3 regions of the Kluyvera sp. NPDC087067 genome follow, and region 1 is predicted to be linked to each of the others. Evidence: predicted binding sites of a transcription regulator. Region 1 holds the regulator's gene; each other region holds the start of a gene.
The links. Region 1 encodes Fur, which represses iron uptake genes when iron is present. Its sites were predicted from a motif close to ATAATAATGAGAACNACTATCAA; they were not measured.

Region 1 (7,542 bases):
CATGGGCCCGTAATTCCATTTTTCGCGCGCTCTTCAGCAATCGCCTGAGCAATGGCTAAAATATGCTTTTCGTTGAAGCTGTGACGACCTGCGCTGCCACGGTGACCGGAAGTCCCGAACTTCACCGCGTGTTCCGCGTTACCCACCTCGGGCTGCAATACGTAGTACTGAGCCGTCAATTGAGCGACGTTGATCAAATCACTTTGCTGTGCGGGTTGACCCGCACGGGTATGGTTTGCCATTGCCTGGTCCTTCTTATGCAAGGGTTAAAGTATTTAGATAGTACCGCAAACCTTTTCAATCAATTCCACCGGGAACTGCATTGACTGCATGATGTGTTCGACCATGCTGCATTTACGGCCTGTATTGGTGTTGGTAATGACCCAGTATGGCGTATCCGGCACCTGTTTCGGTTTGGTCTGGTTGCCGTTTTTGATAAGCGTTTGCTCATCGGCGGCAAAATAGACGCGGGTACGACCATGGAGCGATTCGGTGGCTTCAGCGAAAGCCTTGTTATCCAGCGAATACAGCGTGGTTAAAATCAGCATAAAACGGTTAACCGCTTTTTTCTGCTCGGCATATTCATCGGAGAGCAGCAGTTCGCGCATGGCGCGGACTTTGTCTTTAGCCGTTTTTACCGTTTTAACTTCAGCAACGGGAGCAGCCACTGGCGCGGGCGCCGATTGTTCTGCCTTGACGACCGGCGCAGCAATCGCTGCGGGCTGTGAAGCGGCGGAGAATTTCAACATACGCCGTAAAATGTCGGACGCGCTCTCGCCAATGTGCAGAGTGTGAGCCGCAATATAGCGATAGAGCTCGTCATCAACTTCGATCGTTTTCATCTTAATCCGGTGCGATAATTTTTCTGAATACAATTCATTGGGATTATAAAGTCAAAACCCAACAGCGGGTAGCGCCAAACCAGGAAGACGGCAAAATTAGGATGAGTTCCCGACTTGCCCCTGAGCGTTAGAATGTCCAACATGATACCCTAACCCGACAACGCGAAAAAAAGAACTTTGCTATGAAATTGAATGTCCGAGCGCAATCTGCACAAAACCTGCACAATAATTCCCCCATCGTTCTCGTTCACGGCCTGTTTGGCAGTCTGGACAATCTGGGGATCCTCGCCCGCGATCTGGTTTCTGACCACGATATTCTCCAGGTCGATATGCGTAACCACGGATTATCGCCGCGTTCTGAGGAGATGAACTATCCCGCGATGGCGCAGGATCTTGTGGATACCCTCGACGCGCACAATATTGAGAAGGCCACGGTTATCGGCCACTCGATGGGCGGCAAAGCGGTCATGGCGCTAACGGCGCTGGCCCCGGATCGTATTGACCATCTGGTGGCGATTGATATTGCTCCGGTGAATTATCACGTCCGCCGCCATGACGAAATTTTCGCCGCGATTAATGCTGTCACCAATGCGGGCGTAGCCACGCGCCAGCAGGCCGCCACGGTGATGCGTGAGTTCTTAAATGAAGAAGGCGTGATTCAGTTCCTGTTGAAATCGTTTGTCGACGGCGCGTGGCGCTTTAACGTCCCGGTGCTGTGGGAGCAATACGCCAATATCGTCGGCTGGGAAACCATTCCCGCGTGGGACCACCCTGCTCTGTTTATTCCCGGCGGCAATTCGCCGTACGTCACCGAAGCCTATCGCGACGACTTACTGGCGCAATTCCCGCAGGCCAAAGCGCACGTTATTGCCGGTGCCGGGCATTGGGTTCACGCCGAAAAACCTGACGCGGTACTGCGCGCGATTCGCCGCTACCTCGCAGAGTGATTAAAAATGCAACGACCGCGCGCCAGAATAGCCGCGGTCGTTGGCGTGCGGGTTCCACTGATGTATGATTGCGCGCTGTCTGCATCGGGCGCTGCCCGGTAGCTTGTTTTCCCCGAAGTCACTCAGAACCATGGCAAAAGAACAAACGGACCGTACGACACTAGATTTGTTCGCAAATGAGCGTCGGCCGGGAAGACCAAAAACCAATCCGCTTTCGCGTGACGAACAGCTCCGCATCAACAAGCGCAATCAGTTAAAACGCGACAAGGTTCGCGGGCTGAAGCGCGTTGAGCTAAAGCTGAACGTCGAGGCCGTTGATGCGCTCAACGAACTGGCGACTGCCCGTGATATGAGCCGCAGCGAACTTATCGAAGAAATGTTGATGAGTCAGCTTGCGCTGCTGCACGGACAGGGGAAAGTCTGAAAATCCCCCCAAAACACACTTTCATGTAGCAGAGTGTGCAGTACGGCACGATTGCTGTTTCCGCACCCTTCTCTGTTCTGCTATGATTGCCCTTATCTGTGGGCAATAATCCACCACCATCTCATTAAGTTTCAAGAGGTTATTTTACTCATGGCAATCGTTGGCATCTTCTTCGGTAGCGATACCGGTAATACCGAAAATATCGCAAAAATGATTCAAAAACAGCTTGGCAAAGATGTCGCTGAAGTACACGACATTGCCAAGAGCAGCAAAGAAGACCTGGCGGCCTTCGATATTCTGCTGCTGGGTATCCCAACCTGGTACTACGGCGAAGCACAGTGTGACTGGGATGATTTCTTCCCGACGCTGGAAGAAGTTGATTTCAATGGTAAACTGGTTGCGCTGTTCGGCTGTGGCGACCAGGAAGACTATGCTGAATACTTCTGTGATGCGCTTGGCACCATCCGCGATATTATCGAACCACGCGGTGCGACCATCGTCGGCCATTGGCCTACTGCGGGTTACCACTTCGAAGCGTCTAAAGGCCTTGCCGATGACGATCACTTTGTGGGCCTGGCCATTGATGAAGATCGCCAGCCAGAACTGACCGCTGAGCGCGTTGAGAAGTGGGTTAAGCAGGTGGCAGAAGAACTGCACCTGGATGAAATCAAAAACGCCTGATGCAAATGAGGCGCGATAATATAATCGCGCCTCATTAATAGGTAAAAGCAATCAAATTAATAGCTACATTTTTTTAACTTTTTGCCACATACCTGTACAATATCTTCTGATTTAGCGTTGTTCCATCGCCTGATTTGTCGATGAAGCCTCGTTTTTGAAAGCTTAGCTGACCCGAGTCTTGCTGTTTTCATTTTGCCAGGGGCATTCTATAATGAGACGCATTAATTCGGGTGCATTCTCTGTGAAACTTTCGCTGATGGAAGTTAATCGTTTAGCAACAGGACAGATTCCGCATGACTGACAATAATACCGCACTAAAGAAGGCTGGCCTGAAAGTCACACTTCCACGGTTGAAGATTCTCGAAGTTCTTCAGGAACCTGATAACCACCATGTCAGCGCGGAAGACTTATACAAACGCCTGATCGACATGGGTGAAGAGATTGGCCTCGCCACGGTTTACCGTGTTCTTAACCAATTTGATGATGCTGGCATTGTGACACGCCATAATTTTGAAGGCGGCAAATCCGTTTTCGAACTGACCCAGCAGCATCACCACGATCACCTGATCTGCCTCGACTGCGGCAAGGTTATCGAGTTTAGCGACGATTCCATTGAAGCGCGTCAGCGTGAAATTGCGACCAAGCATGGCATCCGCTTAACTAACCACAGTCTTTATCTTTACGGTCACTGCGCTGAAGGCGATTGCCGCGAAGATGAAAACGCTCACGAAATCATCGAAAAGTAATTTTCTGCTTTCGTAAAAAGCCAGCCATTGCGAGCTGGTTTTTTTTTGCCTGTCGTTAGGCTGGCGCCATAAAAAAACCGCTGCAAGCAGCGGTTTTTTCAGTTATCAGCGTTCGGTTTATTTTATTTTTGTGGCGTATTATTGCTGCGAATTTCCTGCCAGATTTTATCACAACGGGCAGCAACCGCCTGATCGTTACCCGTTTTGCGGGCCTGAATGCACTGCTGATAATCCAGCACGCGCACGCTTTCCTGATTGGCAAATTGTTCGTGCTTCTTATCCTGACGCAGGACGTTCAGCACGCTCTGACAGGCTTCAATTTTATCGGGATTCCCCTGCGCGGTGTTAATACAGGCGCTGTAGGCATCCTTGAGTTTGCTATCTTCTTTCGGTGCCGGTGAAGTTGACTGCCCGCAGGCGGTCAGGCCGGTAGCCATTAAGGCGACAATAATCAGTTTTTTCATACGACGGGCCTCTTAGCAGCGGCAGAGGTTTCCCCCTGCCGCATCCTGCATCAGAAAATAGTGAACGGTGCGATCATCATGAATTTCACGTCGCGCTCATCCTGGAAGATGTTGCCGTAACCACCGCCCCAGCTTGGGATATCGGAGTGGTTGTCGTATTGCGTGAAGTGCAGTTTGAACAATGTCCCCTTCGCACGACCTTCCTGAACGGTGTACATCATGTCGAGGCTGTACGCAGACTCTTTGATGGTGTTGTTCTTGTCGTAGTAGGCATCTGGGTTGATCTGCCAGGTCGCTGGTTTCGCATCCCATGCATAGACGTAAGACGCACCGATGGCCCAGCCTGGGAGGTTCCAGTTTTTCAGGTCATACATGGAACCGAAGAACACTGCCTTTTCGCCGTTGGCGTTAAAGTCAGAACGGTTATCCCACCAGATATCCAGACGACCGTTTGAAGACGCGTAGGTCGGGGTCATACGCTGCAGGAAGTAGCCCTGCTGACCATCCGCTTTCACCCACGTCCCTTCCAGACGGAAGTCGAAAACTTCGTTGAGCTTATAGCCAAAGGTTAATGCTTGCAGCCATGCGGTGCCGTCGTAAATATCGTTCACGCCGCCGTCGCTGACTTTGTCGCGCGTTCCGTAGAACTGGTAGCTGGTGGTCAGCGGGCCGCCAGGGATATCAAACTTGTAGCTCCCTTTCGCGAAGTACTGATCCACATAGCCTTCTGCCTGACCAAATGCCGCTTCCAGCACCAGGTCATTTTTAAAATCATATTTCGCACCGATGGAGTGCAGGTAATCGACCTTGGTCTTCTTATCGTTTTGATAGAAGTTATCCATCTCCAGATGCCATGGCGCCTTGTACTCATTGGTCCACATGTAGGAGAAGCTCAGCGCGCCATTATCGCCATAGTCAAAGTTTGCCCCGGCTTCAGCACCCTGATAGGTACCTGGCATAAAGCTCCAGTGTGGCGCCAGCAGCGTCTGACCGGTTGGCTGAATATAACCCGCGCGTGCCCAGGTTGGGCCGAGTTTAAATTTCGCGGCCGCTTTATACAGGCTGATACCGCTCTTATCACCGCTGTAATCTTCGCTATAGCCTTTATTTTTTGAGGAGAATGCGATTTCGTTCGGGTGGCCGCTTTCCGCGCTTTCGTTCATTTCAATCGCGGTAAACGCAGCAATATCAATACCGAACATATCGGCAGCATAACCAGACTGGAAGTCGAGGTTGGCGTTCCAGGTAGAATGCGAGAGGTTGGTTTTATATTTGTCGTGATCGGTGACATCTTTACGGTCACGTTCACGCTGCCAGTAATAGATACCGCCGGTTAATGTGGAGTCGTCGATAAAGCCTTCTGCTTTCGCATCTGGAGCGACTGCAAAGCCTGACAGTGCTGTCACACCGGCGATAGCCAGCGCCAGCGTACTACGTTTGCCACTAAACGTACGCATAGTTATATCCTCTTTGACTTTTAAAATGCCGCTGCAAAGCAGAGGCAAAAAATAAAAACTTTAAAAAAAATGAACTTCTTAAAAAAGTGTTTCGCTACACCGATAGACTATTTTTCGCGACGCGAATTATCAATCCTTTTCCGCAATGAAAGTGCAGGATTATGACAAGGCGCACATATTTGATTTCAATGTGTAACGGAATGCGTTGTTAACATTTATCTCCGTCAACCCTTACAGGGCCTGGAAGAAATGTTAATGAGACCGTTTACATCGGGAAAGATAAAACAAGAGTGTGACAAATTAAGAATGTCTTAGAGGCAGGAAATTCATATTAATTCGCTACGCGAATCTAGGGCGGTTCTGACAGCAAAAAAAACACCGCCGAAGCGGTGCCTTAAAGTTGCTACTGTGGACACGTAAACTTTGTAGTGCCTGATAGGCGAAGCGCCATCAGGCAGATTGCCGGATGGCGGCGTTGCCTTATCCGGCCTACAAGAATTTAGCCGACCCAGGTGTCACGCAGACCAACGGTGCGGTTAAACACCAGCTTCTCAGCGGTGCTGTAGCGGCTATCGAGGCAGAAGTAACCCTCACGCTCGAACTGGAACGCTTTACCGGCTTCAGCGGCCTGTAGAGACGGCTCAGCATAGCCCTGCTTGATAACCAGTGATTCTGGGTTCATCACGGTCAGGAAGTCTTCTGCTGCACCCGGGTTTGGCACGCTGAACAGACGGTCGTACAGGCGAATTTCCACCGGCAGCGCATGTGCCGCACTGACCCAATGAATCACACCCTTCACTTTACGGCCGTCGGCCGGATCTTTGCTCAGGGTATCGGCGTCATAGGTACAGAAGATGGTGGTGATATTGCCTTCGGCATCTTTCTCCACACGCTCTGCTTTCACCACGTAGGCGTTACGCAGACGTACTTCTTTGCCCATTACCAGACGCTTGTACTGCTTGTTCGCTTCTTCGCGGAAATCTGCACGGTCGATCCAGATCTCAGCGCTGAATGGCACGTCACGGCTACCCATTTCCGGTTTGTTCGGATGGTTAGGCATAGTAACCAGTTCGCTTTCGCCCTGCGGGTAGTTTTCGATAACCAGTTTAACCGGATCGATTACCGCCATCGCACGCGGTGCGTTTTCGTTGAGATCTTCACGAATGCAGGATTCCAGAGAAGCGATCTCAATGGTGTTGTCCTGCTTGGTCACGCCGATGCGTTTGCAGAACTCACGAATGGCCGCGGCGGTATAGCCACGACGACGCAGACCAGAGATGGTCGGCATACGCGGATCGTCCCAACCTTCTACGTGTTTTTCCATCACCAGCTGATTGAGCTTACGCTTGGACATCACGGTGTATTCCAGATTCAGGCGCGAGAACTCATACTGGCGCGGGTGAACCGGAATGGTGATGTTATCGAGCACCCAGTCGTACAGACGACGGTTGTCCTGGAATTCCAGCGTACACAGGGAGTGCGTAATGCCTTCCAGCGCATCGCTGATGCAGTGGGTGAAGTCGTACATCGGGTAGATGCACCACTTGGTGCCGGTCTGGTGGTGATCGGCAAATTTAATACGGTACAGCACCGGATCGCGCATCACGATAAACGGCGAAGCCATATCGATTTTAGCGCGCAGACAGGCAGTACCTTCCGCAAAGCCGCCGGTACGCATTTTTTCAAACAGCGCCAGGTTCTCTTCTACGCTGCGATCGCGGTACGGGCTGTTTTTACCCGGTGCGGTCAGCGAGCCGCGATATTCGCGGATCTGCTCTGGCGTCAGCTCATCGACGTACGCCAGGCCTTTGTTGATAAGCTCTACCGCATAGGCATGCAGCTGATCGAAGTAATCAGAGGAGTAGCGAACGTTGCCAGACCAGTGAAAACCTAACCATTCGACGTCGTTTTTGATGGACTCAACGTATTCGATGTCTTCTTTTACCGGGTTGGTGTCATCGAAACGCAGGTTGCACTGGCC
Region 2 (7,542 bases), 330 kb from region 1:
CGCCGATCTGCTGGCGCACGGTGATTTTGGCCTGGGCACCTTCAACGAGCTGGACGGTGAAATGATTGCCTTCAGCAGCCAGGTATATCAGCTGCGTGCCGACGGCAGCGCCCGTGCGGCGAAACCTGAGCAAAAAACGCCGTTCGCGGTGATGACCTGGTTCCAGCCGCAGTATCGCAAAACCTTCAATGGGCCGGTTAGCCGTCAGCAGATCCACGACCTGATCGACCAGCAAATCCCCTCAGATAACCTGTTCTGCGCGCTGCGCATCGACGGTAATTTCCGCCATGCCCACACCCGCACCGTCCCGCGCCAGAAGCCACCGTACCGGGCGATGACCGACGTGCTCGATGACCAGCCGGTTTTCCGCTTTAACCAGCGCGAAGGGGTACTGGTTGGGTTCCGCACACCGCAGCATATGCAGGGCATCAACGTAGCCGGTTATCACGAACATTTCATCACCGACGACCGCCAGGGCGGGGGCCATCTACTCGACTACCAGCTAGAGAGCGGGGTGCTGACCTTCGGTGAAATTCACAAGCTAATGATTGACCTGCCTGCCGATAGCGCTTTTTTACAGGCCGACCTTCATCCCAGCAATCTCGATGCAGCGATCCGTTCCGTCGAAAACTAACAGGAGAACTATCGTGAACAGTGAGAAACAGTCACGTCAGTGGGCGCACGGCGCCGATATGGTTGTCGGCCAGTTGGAAGCGCAGGGCGTGAAGCAGGTATTCGGGATCCCGGGGGCGAAGATCGACAAAGTTTTTGACTCCCTGCTGGACTCCTCCATCGAGATTATTCCGGTGCGCCACGAGGCGAACGCGGCATTTATGGCAGCGGCGGTCGGGCGGCTAACCGGCAAGGCCGGGGTCGCACTGGTGACCTCCGGGCCGGGCTGCTCGAACCTGATAACCGGCATTGCCACCGCCAACAGTGAGGGTGACCCGGTGGTCGCACTCGGCGGGGCGGTGAAACGGGCGGATAAAGCCAAACAGGTGCACCAGAGTATGGATACCGTCGCCATGTTCAGCCCGGTGACCAAATACGCCGTAGAGGTCAGTTCGTCGGACGCGATTGCCGAAGTGGTATCGAACGCGTTTCGCGCCGCCGAGCATGGCAGGCCGGGGAGCGCATTCGTTAGCCTGCCGCAGGATATTGTTGACCAGCCCGCCACGGGCGCTATTTTGCCGGCCAGCGGCCCGACGCTAATGGGCCCGGCGCCGGAATCTGCTATTAACGATGTGGCGAAGCTTATCGAAAACGCCAAAAATCCGGTTATCTTGCTGGGGCTGATGGCCAGTCAACCCGCCAACAGTGCAGCGCTGCGTAAGCTGCTGGAAAAAAGCCGTATCCCCGTGACCAGCACCTATCAGGCCGCCGGGGCGGTGAATCAGGAGAACTTCAGCCGATTTGCCGGACGCGTCGGTTTATTCAATAACCAGGCGGGCGACAGATTGCTCCATCTTGCGGATTTGATTATCTGCATCGGCTACAGCCCGGTGGAATACGAACCGTCGATGTGGAACGGCGGCGACGCTACGCTTGTGCACATTGATGTGCTGCCTGCCTATGAAGAACGTCACTATGTCCCGGATCTTGAGCTGGTGGGGGACATTGCCGAAACCCTGAGCCTGCTCGCCAACCGGATCGAACGCCAGCTCTCTTTAAGCCCGCATGCGTCAGAAATTCTCATCGATCGCCAGCATCAGCGCTCTCTGCTCGACAGTCGCGGCGCGTCGCTCAATCAGTTTGCTCTGCATCCGCTGCGCATCGTGCGGGCCATGCAGGACATCGTCAATAACGACGTGACGCTGACTGTGGACATGGGCAGCTTCCACATCTGGATTGCCCGCTACCTCTACAGCTTCCGGGCGCGTCAGGTGATGATCTCCAACGGTCAGCAGACCATGGGCGTTGCGCTGCCGTGGGCGATTGGCGCATGGCTGGTCAACCCAGGCCGCAAGGTGGTTTCGGTGTCCGGTGACGGCGGCTTCCTGCAATCGAGCATGGAGCTGGAAACCGCAGTGCGCCTCAATGCCAACGTTCTGCACATCATCTGGGTGGACAACGCCTACAACATGGTGGCTATCCAGGAAGAGAAAAAATACCAGCGTCTTTCCGGCGTGGAGTTTGGCCCCGTTGATTTCAAAGCCTATGCCGACGCCTTTGGCGCGAAAGGTTTTGCCGTGGAGAGCGCCGACGCGCTCGAGCCAACGCTGCGTGCGGCGATGGATGTCGACGGCCCGGCCGTGGTGGCCATTCCCGTCGACTACAGTGATAACCCGCTGCTGATGGGCCAGCTCCATCTCAGCCAGATTTTGTGAATCACGATAAGGATAGAGAAATGCAAAAAGTAGCTCTCGTCACTGGCTCAGGCCAGGGGATTGGTAAAGCGATTGCGCTTCGCCTGGTGAAAGATGGCTTTGCCGTTGCCATCGCTGACTATAACGAGGAGACGGCAAACGCCGTTGCCGATGAAATCACCCGTAATGGTGGCAAGGCCATCGCCGTGAAGGTTGATGTCTCTAACCGTGAGCAGGTGTTTGCGGCGGTCGAGAAAGCCCGCACCGCGCTGGGCGGTTTCAACGTTATCGTCAATAACGCCGGTGTTGCGCCTTCTACGCCAATCGAGTCGATCACCCCAGAGATTGTCGATAAGGTCTATAACATCAACGTGAAAGGGGTGATCTGGGGGATTCAGGCCGCGATTGACGCGTTTCGTAAAGAGGGGCACGGTGGCAAGATCATCAACGCCTGCTCGCAGGCGGGCCATACCGGTAATCCAGAACTGGCGGTCTACAGCTCCAGTAAATTTGCGGTTCGTGGCTTAACTCAGACCGCTGCGCGGGATCTTGCGCCGCTTGGGATCACCGTGAATGCCTACTGCCCGGGCATCGTCAAAACGCCAATGTGGGCCGAAATCGACCGTCAGGTATCCGAGGCCGCAGGCAAACCACTTGGCTACGGCACAGAAACCTTTGCTAAACGCATCACGCTTGGCCGCTTGTCCGAGCCGGAAGATGTGGCCGCCTGCGTATCTTATCTGGCTGGCCCAGACTCAGACTACATGACAGGCCAGTCCTTGCTGATTGACGGTGGGATGGTCTTTAACTAAGCGCGATGACGTGCGAAAAACGCGAATGCCCCTGTATCTCTACAGGGGCATTTTCTTTAGAATAACACTGAGTAATTCAAGCCAAACGTCCGTCCGCGTCCCTTATAGTCGTACAACGAAGCCGGGCCGGAAGCCGGGCCGGAAGCCGGGCTGTAATACAACGGTGCGCGCTGCCCCCACACCGTGGTGTAGTCACGGTCGAACAGGTTTTCGACGCTAAAGCTGAGTTTCCCTACCGGAAGCTGATAGCTGCCCAGCACATCGATGGTGGTGTAGCCATCCAGCTCGTTACCCGCATCGTCACTCAGTTTAAAGGAGGTGGTGCTCTGCACGCGCAGGCTCCACGGGTCTGGTGCCCAGCCGATATACGCCGTCGCTTTTGAAGGACTGGCGATCTTCACATCGTATTTCTGCCACTGACCGTCAACTTTGGACTCGGTTTTCAGGACGTTGAAATTACCGCCGGTGCTCCAGTCACTATCAGGAATAAAGTAGTCCACCGCACCTTCCACGCCGTAAATGCGGCGCTTATCGTCAACGATGCTGATGGTCAGATCTTTATTCGCCTGCACGTTCTTGTCAGACAACGAGTAGTAGGCGGCAATTTGGGTGCGCAGGTTGTCGCCGGTGTAGCGCCAGCCCAGCTCGTATGAGTTCACCTTAATCCCTTCCAGCGCGCTGTCATCGACGTTAACGCTGTTGGTCAGCGGCAGATGCCCGTTAACCGCTTTCCCGTACGCGCCGCGCCCGTAGTATTTACCCGGGTCAGGCAGCTCTACGCCCTGTGAGAAGTTAAACCAGGTTTGCTGACGCTCGGTGAGATGAACCAGCAGTCCGGCGTTAAACAGGAAATTGTCGTAATCGGTTGAACCGCCGGGAATGGCATCGGCCGAGTTGACCGTACCTGCGGCAATCTGCTGCTGTTGCGCATAGCCAATGAAATCATCCACCTTGTTCTCGGTGTACTGGTAGCGCACGCCGCCGCTTAAGGTAAAGATCTCATTGATGTCATAGCTCGACTGCAGGAAGGCCGCCAGGTTGCTGATATCGTACGACGGGTAGCGCCCGGTGGTGTAAATCTGCTGGTTATTCAGCCCGCCGGAGGCATTGGCTTTGTCTACGTCGAAGAACATTTGATTTGAGGTAAAGCGCTCATGATCGGCGTCCAGCCCATAGGTCAACTGCCAGCCATCCAGCGGCGTGCTGTTTAACGTCAGCTTCGCGCCATACTGATTGGTTTCCTGCTGCGATGAAGAGAACGAGGTCAGTTCATTGTTCTTGTTCATGCTGGGGAACGGGTAGAACTTCAGTGACTCATCGCGATAGTAAACCTGGCCGACCAGCTCCTGACCGAGGAAATCGCTATTGGAATACTGCAAGCTCATCAAATGGCGTTCGGTGCCGGGAATGCGGTCAGAGTTCAGGCCGCTGCTGACGTAGGGCTTGCTCGCGCCGGTTAGCGCCGAGAAGTCTTTTCCCAGATTTAAGCCGTAATCGTCATCGCCCTGGCTTTTGTAGTACTGGGTCACCAATTGAAGTTGCTGCGTTTCATCAATATTGAGCGTGCCGGTGCCCATGACATCCAGACGATCGGAATATTGCAGCCCGGTCTGGGTGTTATCGAGCAGGGTCGCATCGCCGTTGCCGTCATACCAGCCGCCGAATTTCTGATAGGCCACCGACATCCGCCCGGAGATATGGTCGTTACCGCCGGAGACGGCGCTGGCAACGCGCTCATCGTGATCTTTGCTGCTGTTAAAACCGCTTTTGGTTCCGGCTTCAAACTCAACCTGCGTTTCCGGCTGGCCTTTTTTGGTGACGATATTGATAAGCCCGCCGGTACTGCCGCCGCCGTACAGCGAGGTGGCGCCGGAGATGACTTCAATATGTTCAATATTGAACGGATCGATTGAATCCAACTGGCGACTATCGGTGCGTGAAGAGTTGAGGCGTACGCCGTCAATCAACACCACGAGCGGCCGACCACGGACGTTCATGCCGTAGTTGGTACGGCTCTGACTGCTGACGTCAAGACCGGGGATCAGCTGCGCCAGCGCGTCTTTCAGCTCTTTGCCGCCCTGAATCTGTTGTTCCAGCTCAGCGTTTTCAATCACCCAGGTCGTTTGCGCCATTTCGGCAACGGTACGGTTGTTGCGGCTGGCGGAAACGACGATGGATTCATCATCGGTTTGTTGCGCTACGGCCGGGGACATCATGGCGAGCAGCAGCGGGTTCAAAGCCCAGAGGGTATGTTTTTTGGTTATCATCATCATCATTCCTGCGCACGGGCTGACAAACATCAGCCTAAAGATGCGGTTCAGTGAGTTAAGACGCAGCGGGGCTGCATTTCCCGAAGCGTAAAAATGCCAGGGAACGTATAAACCATGATAATTTCATGGGCTTATATCAGTTGTGATAACGCGAATATTGACGATAATATTTCTCATTATCAACACTAAGATCGTAGAGTTGATTAAATCTCATGATTGCGTTGGCGTTTTAAAGGAAGGCTTATGGCGGATGTTCCGGGTTATCGGGTATTCAATGTGCAACTGGCGCATAAGCGCGAAGTTTCTCCCTCAATGCTGAGCCTGGTATTCAGCGGGCCGGATGTGGCGCAGATGAAATCCGACTCGCCGGATCAGCGGATAAAGCTGTTGTTGCCTGCTGAAGACGGCACGCCGCCAGCGCTGCCGGTGGAAGGTGAGTGGTATCAAACCTTTTTAGCGACCCCGAAGGAACGGCGTCCGATTCTCCGCACCTACACGCTGCGCCACGTCGATCCTGTCCGTCAGGAAGTCACGGTGGAATTCGTTCGTCACGGCACCGAAGGCCCCGCTTCGGCATGGGCGATAAATGCCAGCATCGGCGATGCTCTCCAGATGGTGGCCCCCAACGCCGCCCATGCTGCCGATAGCGGCGGCTATGAATGGACGCCACCCGTAGGGCTGCGAAATGCGCTGATTATTGCCGATGAGACGGCGCTACCGGCCGCACGTGGCATTCTTGAGATGCTGGCGGAGCAGGTGAATCCGCCAAAAGTTCAGGCATTTTTTGAAGTCCCTGAGCCGGGCGACTGCGCAGATTTAACCGCGTTTGAATTTGCCGAAGTCCACTGGTTACCGCGCCAACCTCAGGCGGCCCGGCACGGTGAACGGCTTATTTCGACCGTCAAACAATTAGCCCGGGTTGCCGAAACAAAAGGGGCGGGAAGCGTTCGGGAAGAAGCTGAAGGGGAACTGCTATGGGATAAAGCGACCAGCGATAGCAATATATTTTATGGTTGGGTTGCTGCAGAATCGACGGTGGTAAAACGGCTACGGCGTTATTTAATTGCCGAATGCGGTGTGGATCAGGACACCATTAATTTTATGGCTTATTGGGCGAAAGGTCGGGTTCGTTAACGGCATAATTTACTTCTTAATGAGCTTTGTTTGTCTCTCTGCTACGTAGGATTTTGCACGGTCTATTCCTAAGACTGGGGATAACTTTTCTGAGGAACGTTGAAAAACCAGAGCGTATCTTTATAAATCCTATTAATGACCTCACTCCATAAATTTCTAACCCTTTAGGGTTGGTTTTTCTATTAACCATTACTCCTTTAGTGATGGGCGCATCCGTTGCATAGGATCAAATCTACCAAAAAATCTCATTTTGTTAACATGAAAGGGAATCAAATTTACCATGAAAAAATAATTCCCCTGAAATGATTATTCCTAACATTATGATTTAAAAGGTTAATGTTCTTAAATTAATTGTTAATAAAATGTCATTTTATTATAACATTGAGATGCTTTAAGTTTGTTTAACGAAAACTTTCCTTATTGAAAATCAATAATGATTATCTTTAGGAATTTTATTACACAGACTGAAGATTAATCCCAATTGAAACAATAGGGTTATTTTATTTACAATTTGTTCATGAGTTCTAGCTGATACAGGACAGGAATATTCACAGAATATTGATTGAGATTTCTTAAATCATGGAGTGACTTATTGAGTTTAATACTGATTTTAAGTGATGACTTTGTGTTTAGTGAGGCTATAACGCTATTACTCGCCGAGGTTAGATCAGATTCTGTAAATCTGAATAATAAGGGAGTCGGAGTGCAGTGTCGTCAGGTTATGTTTAAAGACGATATCAATCACTTACTGGCTGTTAACCAATGTAGTTCTCTTATCGTTGATATTCAGGGCATTGTTACGGCTCAAACTATCAGCATGCTAAATCGGATCAAACGCGATAATCCTTTATTCACGGTAATGGTTTTTGTGAATGAGCTCTTTGATTATCAAAGCCCATTAACTCGGGTGCTGATGGATCTGTGCGATATATTAGTTAACCGCTATGAAAGTATTTCAGGATTAAAACGTAGTCTGGTGCAATTGGGAATGATGAAACCGCGTCGTGCAACAATAATGTT
Region 3 (7,542 bases), on a different contig from region 1:
ACGAAAGGCTTCGCCTGAGCGTTACGTGAAATGACGCAGCCGTCGTTATTAGACAGCACGACGACCGGCCGTCCTGCGAGATCCGGGCGAAAGACCGTTTCGCAGGACGCGTAGAAGGTGTTCACATCGCAGAGGACAAACATAGGCGGCTCGCAGGCGCGAGACATACCGCGCTGAATGTGAGATTTCCGTTGCAGTGACGCAGCAGTGTGGAAAGATAAAACAACATGGTTGCCGCCCTAAAATATACTGTATGTAAATACAGTATTCTATGGGCTTCAGCAGATCAAGCGAAAATTGTGGGAATAATGAGATGAGCGTTTATCGCAGTCGAATAAGCCAGTTAAGGCCACCGCCGTGGCCTTAACTATTTTCACAATCAATTAAAACCGAGGCGAATCAGCTCCAGCGGGCAGTACACGCCATCACAACCGTAAATTTCAACACAGTCAGAGCGCCGAAGTTGCTCTGCCGTTTTACCTTCGCCGCGGATAGCGCGAATCACGCCCGAGGCGCCATTGCTGGCAATCATGACATGGCTACCAATTGTGATAGCGTTACGGTTACGATCGTAGGTTTTCATCGTTTCCTCCTTTCACTTAGGCTGGATTTTCACGGATAACTAAAATCGTGACAAAAGGGTGTATTGCCCCCCTGACAAACAGACGATTTTTAAATAGGGGTCATTACCGGAATTTCAAGGGAGAAAATGGCTGTCGCTGTGCGTTGAAAATGTTCGATGTACTGAGGATTGACGCTAAAGGGGAGATTAGGATTTACGATAGGTGATACACCAGAGTATGAACCCTAGCCCCGCGCCCAAACCGGCCATCGTCAGAAAGAAGGGGGCGTGAGAGAGAAGATACCCTGTGATGGATAAACGGCCACTCCAGACATCCTCAGTGGAATCTCCGATAGCAAGGTCGATAAATACCAGAAGAAAGAAGACCATCAGCGCGTAGGAGAGCGTCATGTAGCAAAAAGAGTAAAACTTGAAACGACGATGGCTTTTCACGGAGACTCCGCTATGCGATGGGCAACTAAGATAGCTTACTGTGCAGAAGATGACTAATGAAAAAACGTTGATGCCAGTAGCGGAACTGGCATCAAAAAACATCGTGAGGGGCCTTGTGGGCGGATAACAAGCGGCCAAAAATGGGCTGCTAACAGAGGAAAACGTTAGTTCATTTGCGACGGGGTCTGCATCAACCAGGTCTTGAAAACATCTTTTCTGAGCGTATGCAGGAAATCAATCACCCCTGAACAACCAAGCTTATTGATCAGGTTTTTACGAATAAGATAAATTGTTTTGAAATGGAGCTGCATCAGTTCCGCAATTTCGTTAATTTTCTTACCTTCGCAGAAGTAATTTAACAAGGTTTTATCTCGCTCACTAAGAACGATACCCTGGAACTCGGCTTTTGCCGCTTTGCCGCGACGCTGAGTTGCGTTCTCTATAATTTTCTCCATCTCGGTAAAAGATGATTTTTTTTGCATCCGATAAATGCCTGCATCATCGAGAAAATTATACATATGCCCTTCAGTGAGCAGAATAAGCCGGTGCTCAGTTGAACTGTAACGTTGTTTTTTTACCATGTTGTATTGGTCAATGGTAAAAAAAACCAAACGAATATCTGGATCGACTGCGCGTGATTTATGGATGGTTCTTTCGAGTCCTAATTGAAGGAAACTATCATCAATCCAGAAATCAATATTTCCAGTGCGTACTGGTAGCATAACAGTTTACCTTCTTTAAGACTTATGAGTACACTCGGGGCGGGTGGCTAAGATGCTAATAGCACCGTGAGTTTCCCGGTCTTTTAATACCCTGACAAGGGCAGGGTGTGTGCATGTGTAGCTGCGTGATTAAATATCGTCAACGGTATGGTTGACAACAATTTCAAGGGTGTTACGGACGACATGCGCCATACCAATATCATCAGTACACTCTAAAGTATGAATTAAGTTTGAAATGATACTTTTATTATTAATATGTTGTCCGTCACTGATCATTGATTTGATCGCCAGATCCAATACCTGTGATTCTTCTTCGAGTCGGTCACCCGCCGATTGAAAATATGCATTTAATGATTTATCGGCAAGAAAAGAATTAAAGTTGGATTGCTGTGGCATTTTAAACCTCGATGGAAAACATTTGTTAGTGAAATTATATTGCCGGTGTTAGCGGCCCCAAAGGAACAACAAGACTTGTAGGGTCTATATGTTCAGAATCATCTGTAAGCAAAAATAGAATCTAAAACTTTCAGTCAAACAGCATGCTGATGAGCTGGTTATAGTGATGCTCTTCTTCTTTATCAGAAGCGCGCTCTAGTCGTTTGAGCAATTTGGTACACAGGGCCTTACGATTAAGATTTCTGCCATCCATGAGGATCTCTTTAACAATTTCCCCCAGCGTCTCCTGCTGTGTCGGCTGTTCAACTTTTGCAAAGTAACGAGTAATGGCATTTGCGGAATCTGGTACTGAAATATTCTGCTGCATGATCGCTCCGGTGTCTCAGTTAACTGTAAAATTGAAGTTAACTAAAACTAGCAAACTTGTACGCAAAACGTGTACAAAAATGCCTTTTATTTTTTAGCAAAAAATGCTAACTCTTTAAAATCAGTTAGTTGGAGTTGTACATGCTTTCTGTAACATGTACATAGTTGGGATGTGAATTCCGGGAGGTAAGAGCAAATCTGTGAAGTGATAAATATTTGTTAAAATAGTAACTTATCATGCGAAGTAATAAATGTTTTCTGTTACTGTAGGCGCTCAACAACCTGCTTTGGATTAAAAATGCTCACAACCATCATCTACCGTAGTCGTCTGTGTAACAGTGTTGCATTCAAGGAAATTGAAAGCATGGTTGCTAAAGCGAATAAAAACAATGAACTAAAAAATGTAACCGGCATTCTATTGTTCAACGGTATTCATTTTTTTCAGTTACTTGAAGGCCCTGAAAAGATTGTTAAAGAAATTTATAGCGCTATCTGTGAGGATGAGCGTCATTACAATGTCGTTGAACTCCTTTGTGATTACGCCCCTGCGCGACACTTTGGCAAAACGGGTATGGAATTGTTCGATCTGCGGGAATATTCAGAAGAGAAAGTCCTGCAAGCCGTTCTGAATCAAGGTACAACCAGATATCAGCTGACTTATAACGACCGAGCGCTTCAGTTCTTTCGTTCATTCGTGATGGGCACCTATAACGCCAACTATTTCGAAATTCCGCCGGCAGAATCCTGGCTTTTTGTTAAAGATGAGTCTTCGGTCTCGCTTTCTCAGCCGCATGGCGAGTGTACTTTTGCGTTTCAACCGATTATTGATCCTCTGGCAGGAGAGGTCATCGCGTATGAGGCATTGGTGAGAACCCTGAGTGGGCGCTCTCCTGAAGAATTTTTCAGTGCCTTTGAAGGCGATTGTGTATATAAGGCCGATTTGGAGAGTAAGCGAACCGCTTTTGAAATGGCACGCATGTTGCCGTTGAAAAATAAGCTTTTATCGATAAATTTGATGCCAATGACGCTGGTTAAAATTCCTGGCGCGGTTGATATTTTATTGAAAGACCTTGCCGCAAACCAGATTGTCCCTGAACAGGTGATCGTAGAATTTACTGAAAATGCCGTCATATCGAATTTTGATGAATTTTCTGCGGCCGTTAAAGCATTAAAGTATGCCGGAATTAACGTCGCGATCGACCATTTTGGTGCTGGCGGCGGCGGACTCCTGTTACTGTCTCGATTCCAGCCAGATAGAATTAAGATTAATCGCGATCTGATTGAAAATATTCATAAAAGTGGCCCGCAACAATCCATTCTACTGTCCATTATTCAGTGCTGCCGACTGCTGGAAATTCAGATTTCGGTTGTTGGGGTAGAAAAAATAGAGGAGTGGATGTGGCTAGAATCCGCGGGTATCGAATATTTCCAGGGTAATCTTTTTGCCCCAGCCTCTCTAAATGGGTTACCTGCGATTGCCTGGCCGGAGAAAAAAACTCCCTTCTAAACAACGCATTGGTAATTTATTTATGAATAATATGATCTAAGTGACAACCTATGCTGGCGTAATTTCTCCTATTTTTGTTAGTATCAATATTTACCTTGTATAATTATGATTGAGTTGTACAGCCATCGAGGCTGGATCAATCTGCAAGAGAAGTATGGCTACAGAAGGAGTAAATATGGCTTTTTACAGCATAGGAGATGTTGCAGAACGTTGCGGTATAAACCCAGTTACCCTTCGTGCGTGGCAGAGACGGTACGGCTTACTGAAGCCTCAACGCAGTGAGGGCGGTCATCGACAGTTTGATGAAGAAGACATACTGCGTATTGAGGAAATTAAAAACTGGATTAAGCAAGGCACGCCCGTTAGCAAGGTTAAAGCGCTGCTGGAAACACCGACCATTGCGCAAACCAATGAAAAAGGGAGATGGCTCGTCTGGCAGGAAGAGCTACTTCTGGTGCTCAGACAGGTTTCTCCTTCAAAATTGCGGGCAAAAGTACAATCCCTGACCAGAGAATGTACCGTCGATGAACTGATCGATCACATATTGTTCCCGGTGCGCCAGCGATTAAAGCTAGATCAAAACACCTCTAATATTATGTGCAGTTTTCTGGACGGTGTGCTGATTGAGCATGTCTCAATGTGCTTGTATGAATCGCGGCGCAAACCGGGCAGAGATGCGTTACTCATTGCCTGGGAGGTTGAGGATAGGGCGCGTCTATGGCTAGAAGCTTGGCGCCTGTCGCAAGCATCCTGGCATATCACGGTCTTGCCAGAACCGGTGGCCTCGCCTCGCCCAGAGTTTTTCCCAGGACAAATCTTGTTTGTCTGGACAGGCAGCGTGTTAACGAGAAGACAGCAGGAACTATTACAGCACTGGCGTGAACAGGGCTATTCGGTAAACGCGCATCAGCCTCTGGATGAGTTAACCGAATTTATGAAAGAATAAATCCTGGCCATCGATTTGTGATGGCCAGAATAAAAAGCTGCCAGGCATTTTCCCGCAGTAAGAGACGGCGTGTGCCCGCTACAGAGATGTCTTTTACCTTTTCATAATGCCTTGACGGGCTAAATCAACAGAAAGCACCAAAACCAATCAAATAAATAGGCATTATCTATACATCTTTTGCGCTACCGCGCTCATCACCTATCAATCAAAGCAAATCCATTATTTTTCAAAGCATTGCATAAATAGATCTATATCAATCACCCCAGACAGCAGGGTCTATGCTTATAAAAAGACCCCGTGGCAAAGATAAGCGCGGAATACCCCCACCCGGCAGGGGTTGAAGTGATAATCATTATCACTAACATGGTGTTAACGCTTATGTAGCTTCATTGATGAGGTAGACCTATGGAATTGCATTCTGGAACCTTTGACCCTAATGACGCAGCCTGGCACGGCGTCACGCTGACGCCTTCCGCAGCGGCGCATATCCGGGCGCTGGTAAAACAGCAGCCGGGGATTCAAGGCGTAAGGCTTGGCGTAAAACAAACCGGCTGTGCAGGGTTTGGTTACGTGCTGGACGCGGTCAGCGAGCCGGATAAAGACGATCTGTTGTTTGAATCCGACGGCGCGAAGCTGTGGGTGCCTTTACGCGCGATGCCGTTTATCGACGGTACCGAAGTGGACTACGTGCGCGAAGGCTTGAACCAGCTGTTCAAATATCATAACCCGAAGGCGCAGAACGAATGTGGCTGCGGCGAAAGTTTCGGGATATAGGCGGTACATAATGACGCGCAATACTGAAGCAACTGACGATGTCCAGACGTGGGCGGGCGGCCCGCTCAATTATAAAGAAGGGTTCTTTACCCAACTTAAAACAGATGAACTGGCGCAAGGCATCAACGAAGAGGTGGTGCGGGCAATCTCTGCTCGTCGTAACGAGCCCGAATGGATGCTGGAATTCCGCCTCAAGGCTTATCGTGCCTGGATTTTAATGGAAGAACCGCACTGGTTAAAAGCGCACTATGAGGGGCTTAACTACCAGGATTACAGCTATTACTCCGCGCCATCGTGCGGTAACTGTGATGATAGCTGTGCCTCTGAGCCCGGCGCACAGCAGCAAACCGGCACGGCCAGTTTTTTAACCGACGAAGTTGAAGCGGCGTTTAACCAGCTTGGCGTACCGGTGCGTGAAGGCCGGGAAGTGGCGGTTGACGCTATTTTTGACTCCGTTTCAGTCGCTACCACCTACCGGGAAAAATTGGCGGAACAGGGCATTATTTTCTGCTCCTTTGGTGAAGCCATTCATGACCATGCTGAACTGGTAAAACGCTATCTCGGCACGGTTGTGCCGGAAAACGATAACTTCTTTGCCGCGTTAAACGCCGCAGTGGCATCGGACGGAACCTTTATCTATATCCCGAAAGGTGTGCGTTGTCCGATGGAGCTGTCGACCTATTTTCGTATCAATGCGGAAAAAACCGGCCAGTTTGAACGCACAATCCTGATAGCGGATGAAGGCAGCTATGTCAGCTATATCGAAGGCTGCTCGGCGCCGGTACGCGACAGCTATCAACTGCATGCGGCGGTCGTCGAGGTGATCATCCATAAGGATGCGGAGGTGAAATATTCCACCGTGCAGAACTGGTTCCCCGGCGACAACAACAGCGGCGGGATCCTGAATTTCGTCACTAAACGCGCGCTGTGCGAAGGTGAAAACAGCAAAATGTCGTGGACGCAATCGGAAACCGGTTCAGCCATCACCTGGAAATACCCAAGCTGTATCCTGCGCGGCGATAACTCCGTAGGTGAGTTCTTCTCGGTGGCGCTGACTAGCGGTCATCAGCAGGCGGATACCGGCACCAAGATGATCCACATCGGTAAGAACACCCGATCAACCATTATCTCGAAGGGGATCTCTGCCGGTCACAGCCAGAACAGCTATCGCGGATTAGTCAAAATCATGCCAACGGCGACCAATGCGCGCAACTTTACCCAGTGTGACTCCATGCTGATTGGGCCGGACTGTGGAGCCCACACGTTCCCCTACGTCGAATGCCGGAACAATAGCGCCCAGCTGGAACATGAAGCGACAACCTCACGCATTGGCGAGGATCAGCTGTTTTACTGCCTGCAACGGGGCATCAGCGAAGACGATGCCATCTCGATGATCGTCAACGGATTTTGTAAGGACGTTTTCTCTGAGTTGCCGCTGGAGTTCGCCGTGGAAGCGCAAAAACTGCTGGCTATTAGCCTTGAACACAGCGTCGGTTAAGAGCCTATCCCATCAGGCTATTTTATTCGCCTGTTGGGACAGGCTCTAAAGATTAAGGGATAAGTTATGTTGAGTATCAAAGATTTGCAGGTCTCGGTTGATGATAAAGCGATTCTGCGGGGCGTCAGCCTTGAGGTGCGCCCTGGCGAAGTTCACGCCATCATGGGCCCAAACGGTTCGGGGAAAAGTACGCTCTCAGCCACGCTTGCCGGACGTGAAGACTATACCGTGACCGGCGGCGAAGTTCGCTTTAACAATAATGATCTGTTGGCCATGTCACCGGAAGAACGCGCCGGTGAAGGCATTTTTATGGCGTTT

Region 2: a site for Fur is predicted at 5,549-5,571, ahead of ACIPDS_RS11935 (siderophore-interacting protein). Genes of this name have one in related genera too.
Region 3: a site for Fur is predicted at 5,295-5,317, ahead of sufA (Fe-S cluster assembly scaffold SufA). Genes of this name have one in related genera too.

The regions. Positions count from the first base shown of each region.
Region 1 is NZ_JBIUZS010000004.1:392,704-400,245, reverse strand. Features, by position in the region: gene pgm (phosphoglucomutase (alpha-D-glucose-1,6-bisphosphate-dependent)) at 1-242, opposite strand, end outside; gene seqA (replication initiation negative regulator SeqA) at 276-842, opposite strand; gene ybfF (esterase) at 1,025-1,789, shown strand; gene ybfE (LexA regulated protein) at 1,920-2,213, shown strand; gene fldA (flavodoxin FldA) at 2,364-2,894, shown strand; gene fur (ferric iron uptake transcriptional regulator) at 3,188-3,640, shown strand; gene chiQ (ChiQ/YbfN family lipoprotein) at 3,763-4,104, opposite strand; gene chiP (chitoporin) at 4,155-5,561, opposite strand; gene glnS (glutamine--tRNA ligase) at 6,061-7,542, opposite strand, start outside.
Region 2 is NZ_JBIUZS010000004.1:66,583-74,124, forward strand. Features, by position in the region: gene budA (acetolactate decarboxylase) at 1-634, shown strand, start outside; gene alsS (acetolactate synthase AlsS) at 606-2,327, shown strand; gene ACIPDS_RS11925 ((S)-acetoin forming diacetyl reductase) at 2,348-3,118, shown strand; gene iutA (ferric aerobactin receptor IutA) at 3,175-5,388, opposite strand; gene ACIPDS_RS11935 (siderophore-interacting protein) at 5,632-6,522, shown strand; gene ACIPDS_RS11940 (LuxR C-terminal-related transcriptional regulator) at 7,115-7,542, shown strand, end outside.
Region 3 is NZ_JBIUZS010000001.1:1,000,697-1,008,238, reverse strand. Features, by position in the region: gene ACIPDS_RS04850 (Y-family DNA polymerase) at 1-143, opposite strand, end outside; gene ydfZ (putative selenium delivery protein YdfZ) at 380-583, opposite strand; gene ACIPDS_RS04840 (hypothetical protein) at 770-1,015, opposite strand; gene ACIPDS_RS04835 (LuxR C-terminal-related transcriptional regulator) at 1,180-1,737, opposite strand; gene ACIPDS_RS04830 (biofilm development regulator YmgB/AriR family protein) at 1,867-2,133, opposite strand; gene ycgZ (regulatory protein YcgZ) at 2,264-2,500, opposite strand; gene ACIPDS_RS04820 (diguanylate phosphodiesterase) at 2,798-4,006, shown strand; gene ACIPDS_RS04815 (MerR family transcriptional regulator) at 4,182-4,952, shown strand; gene sufA (Fe-S cluster assembly scaffold SufA) at 5,358-5,726, shown strand; gene sufB (Fe-S cluster assembly protein SufB) at 5,737-7,224, shown strand; gene sufC (Fe-S cluster assembly ATPase SufC) at 7,291-7,542, shown strand, end outside.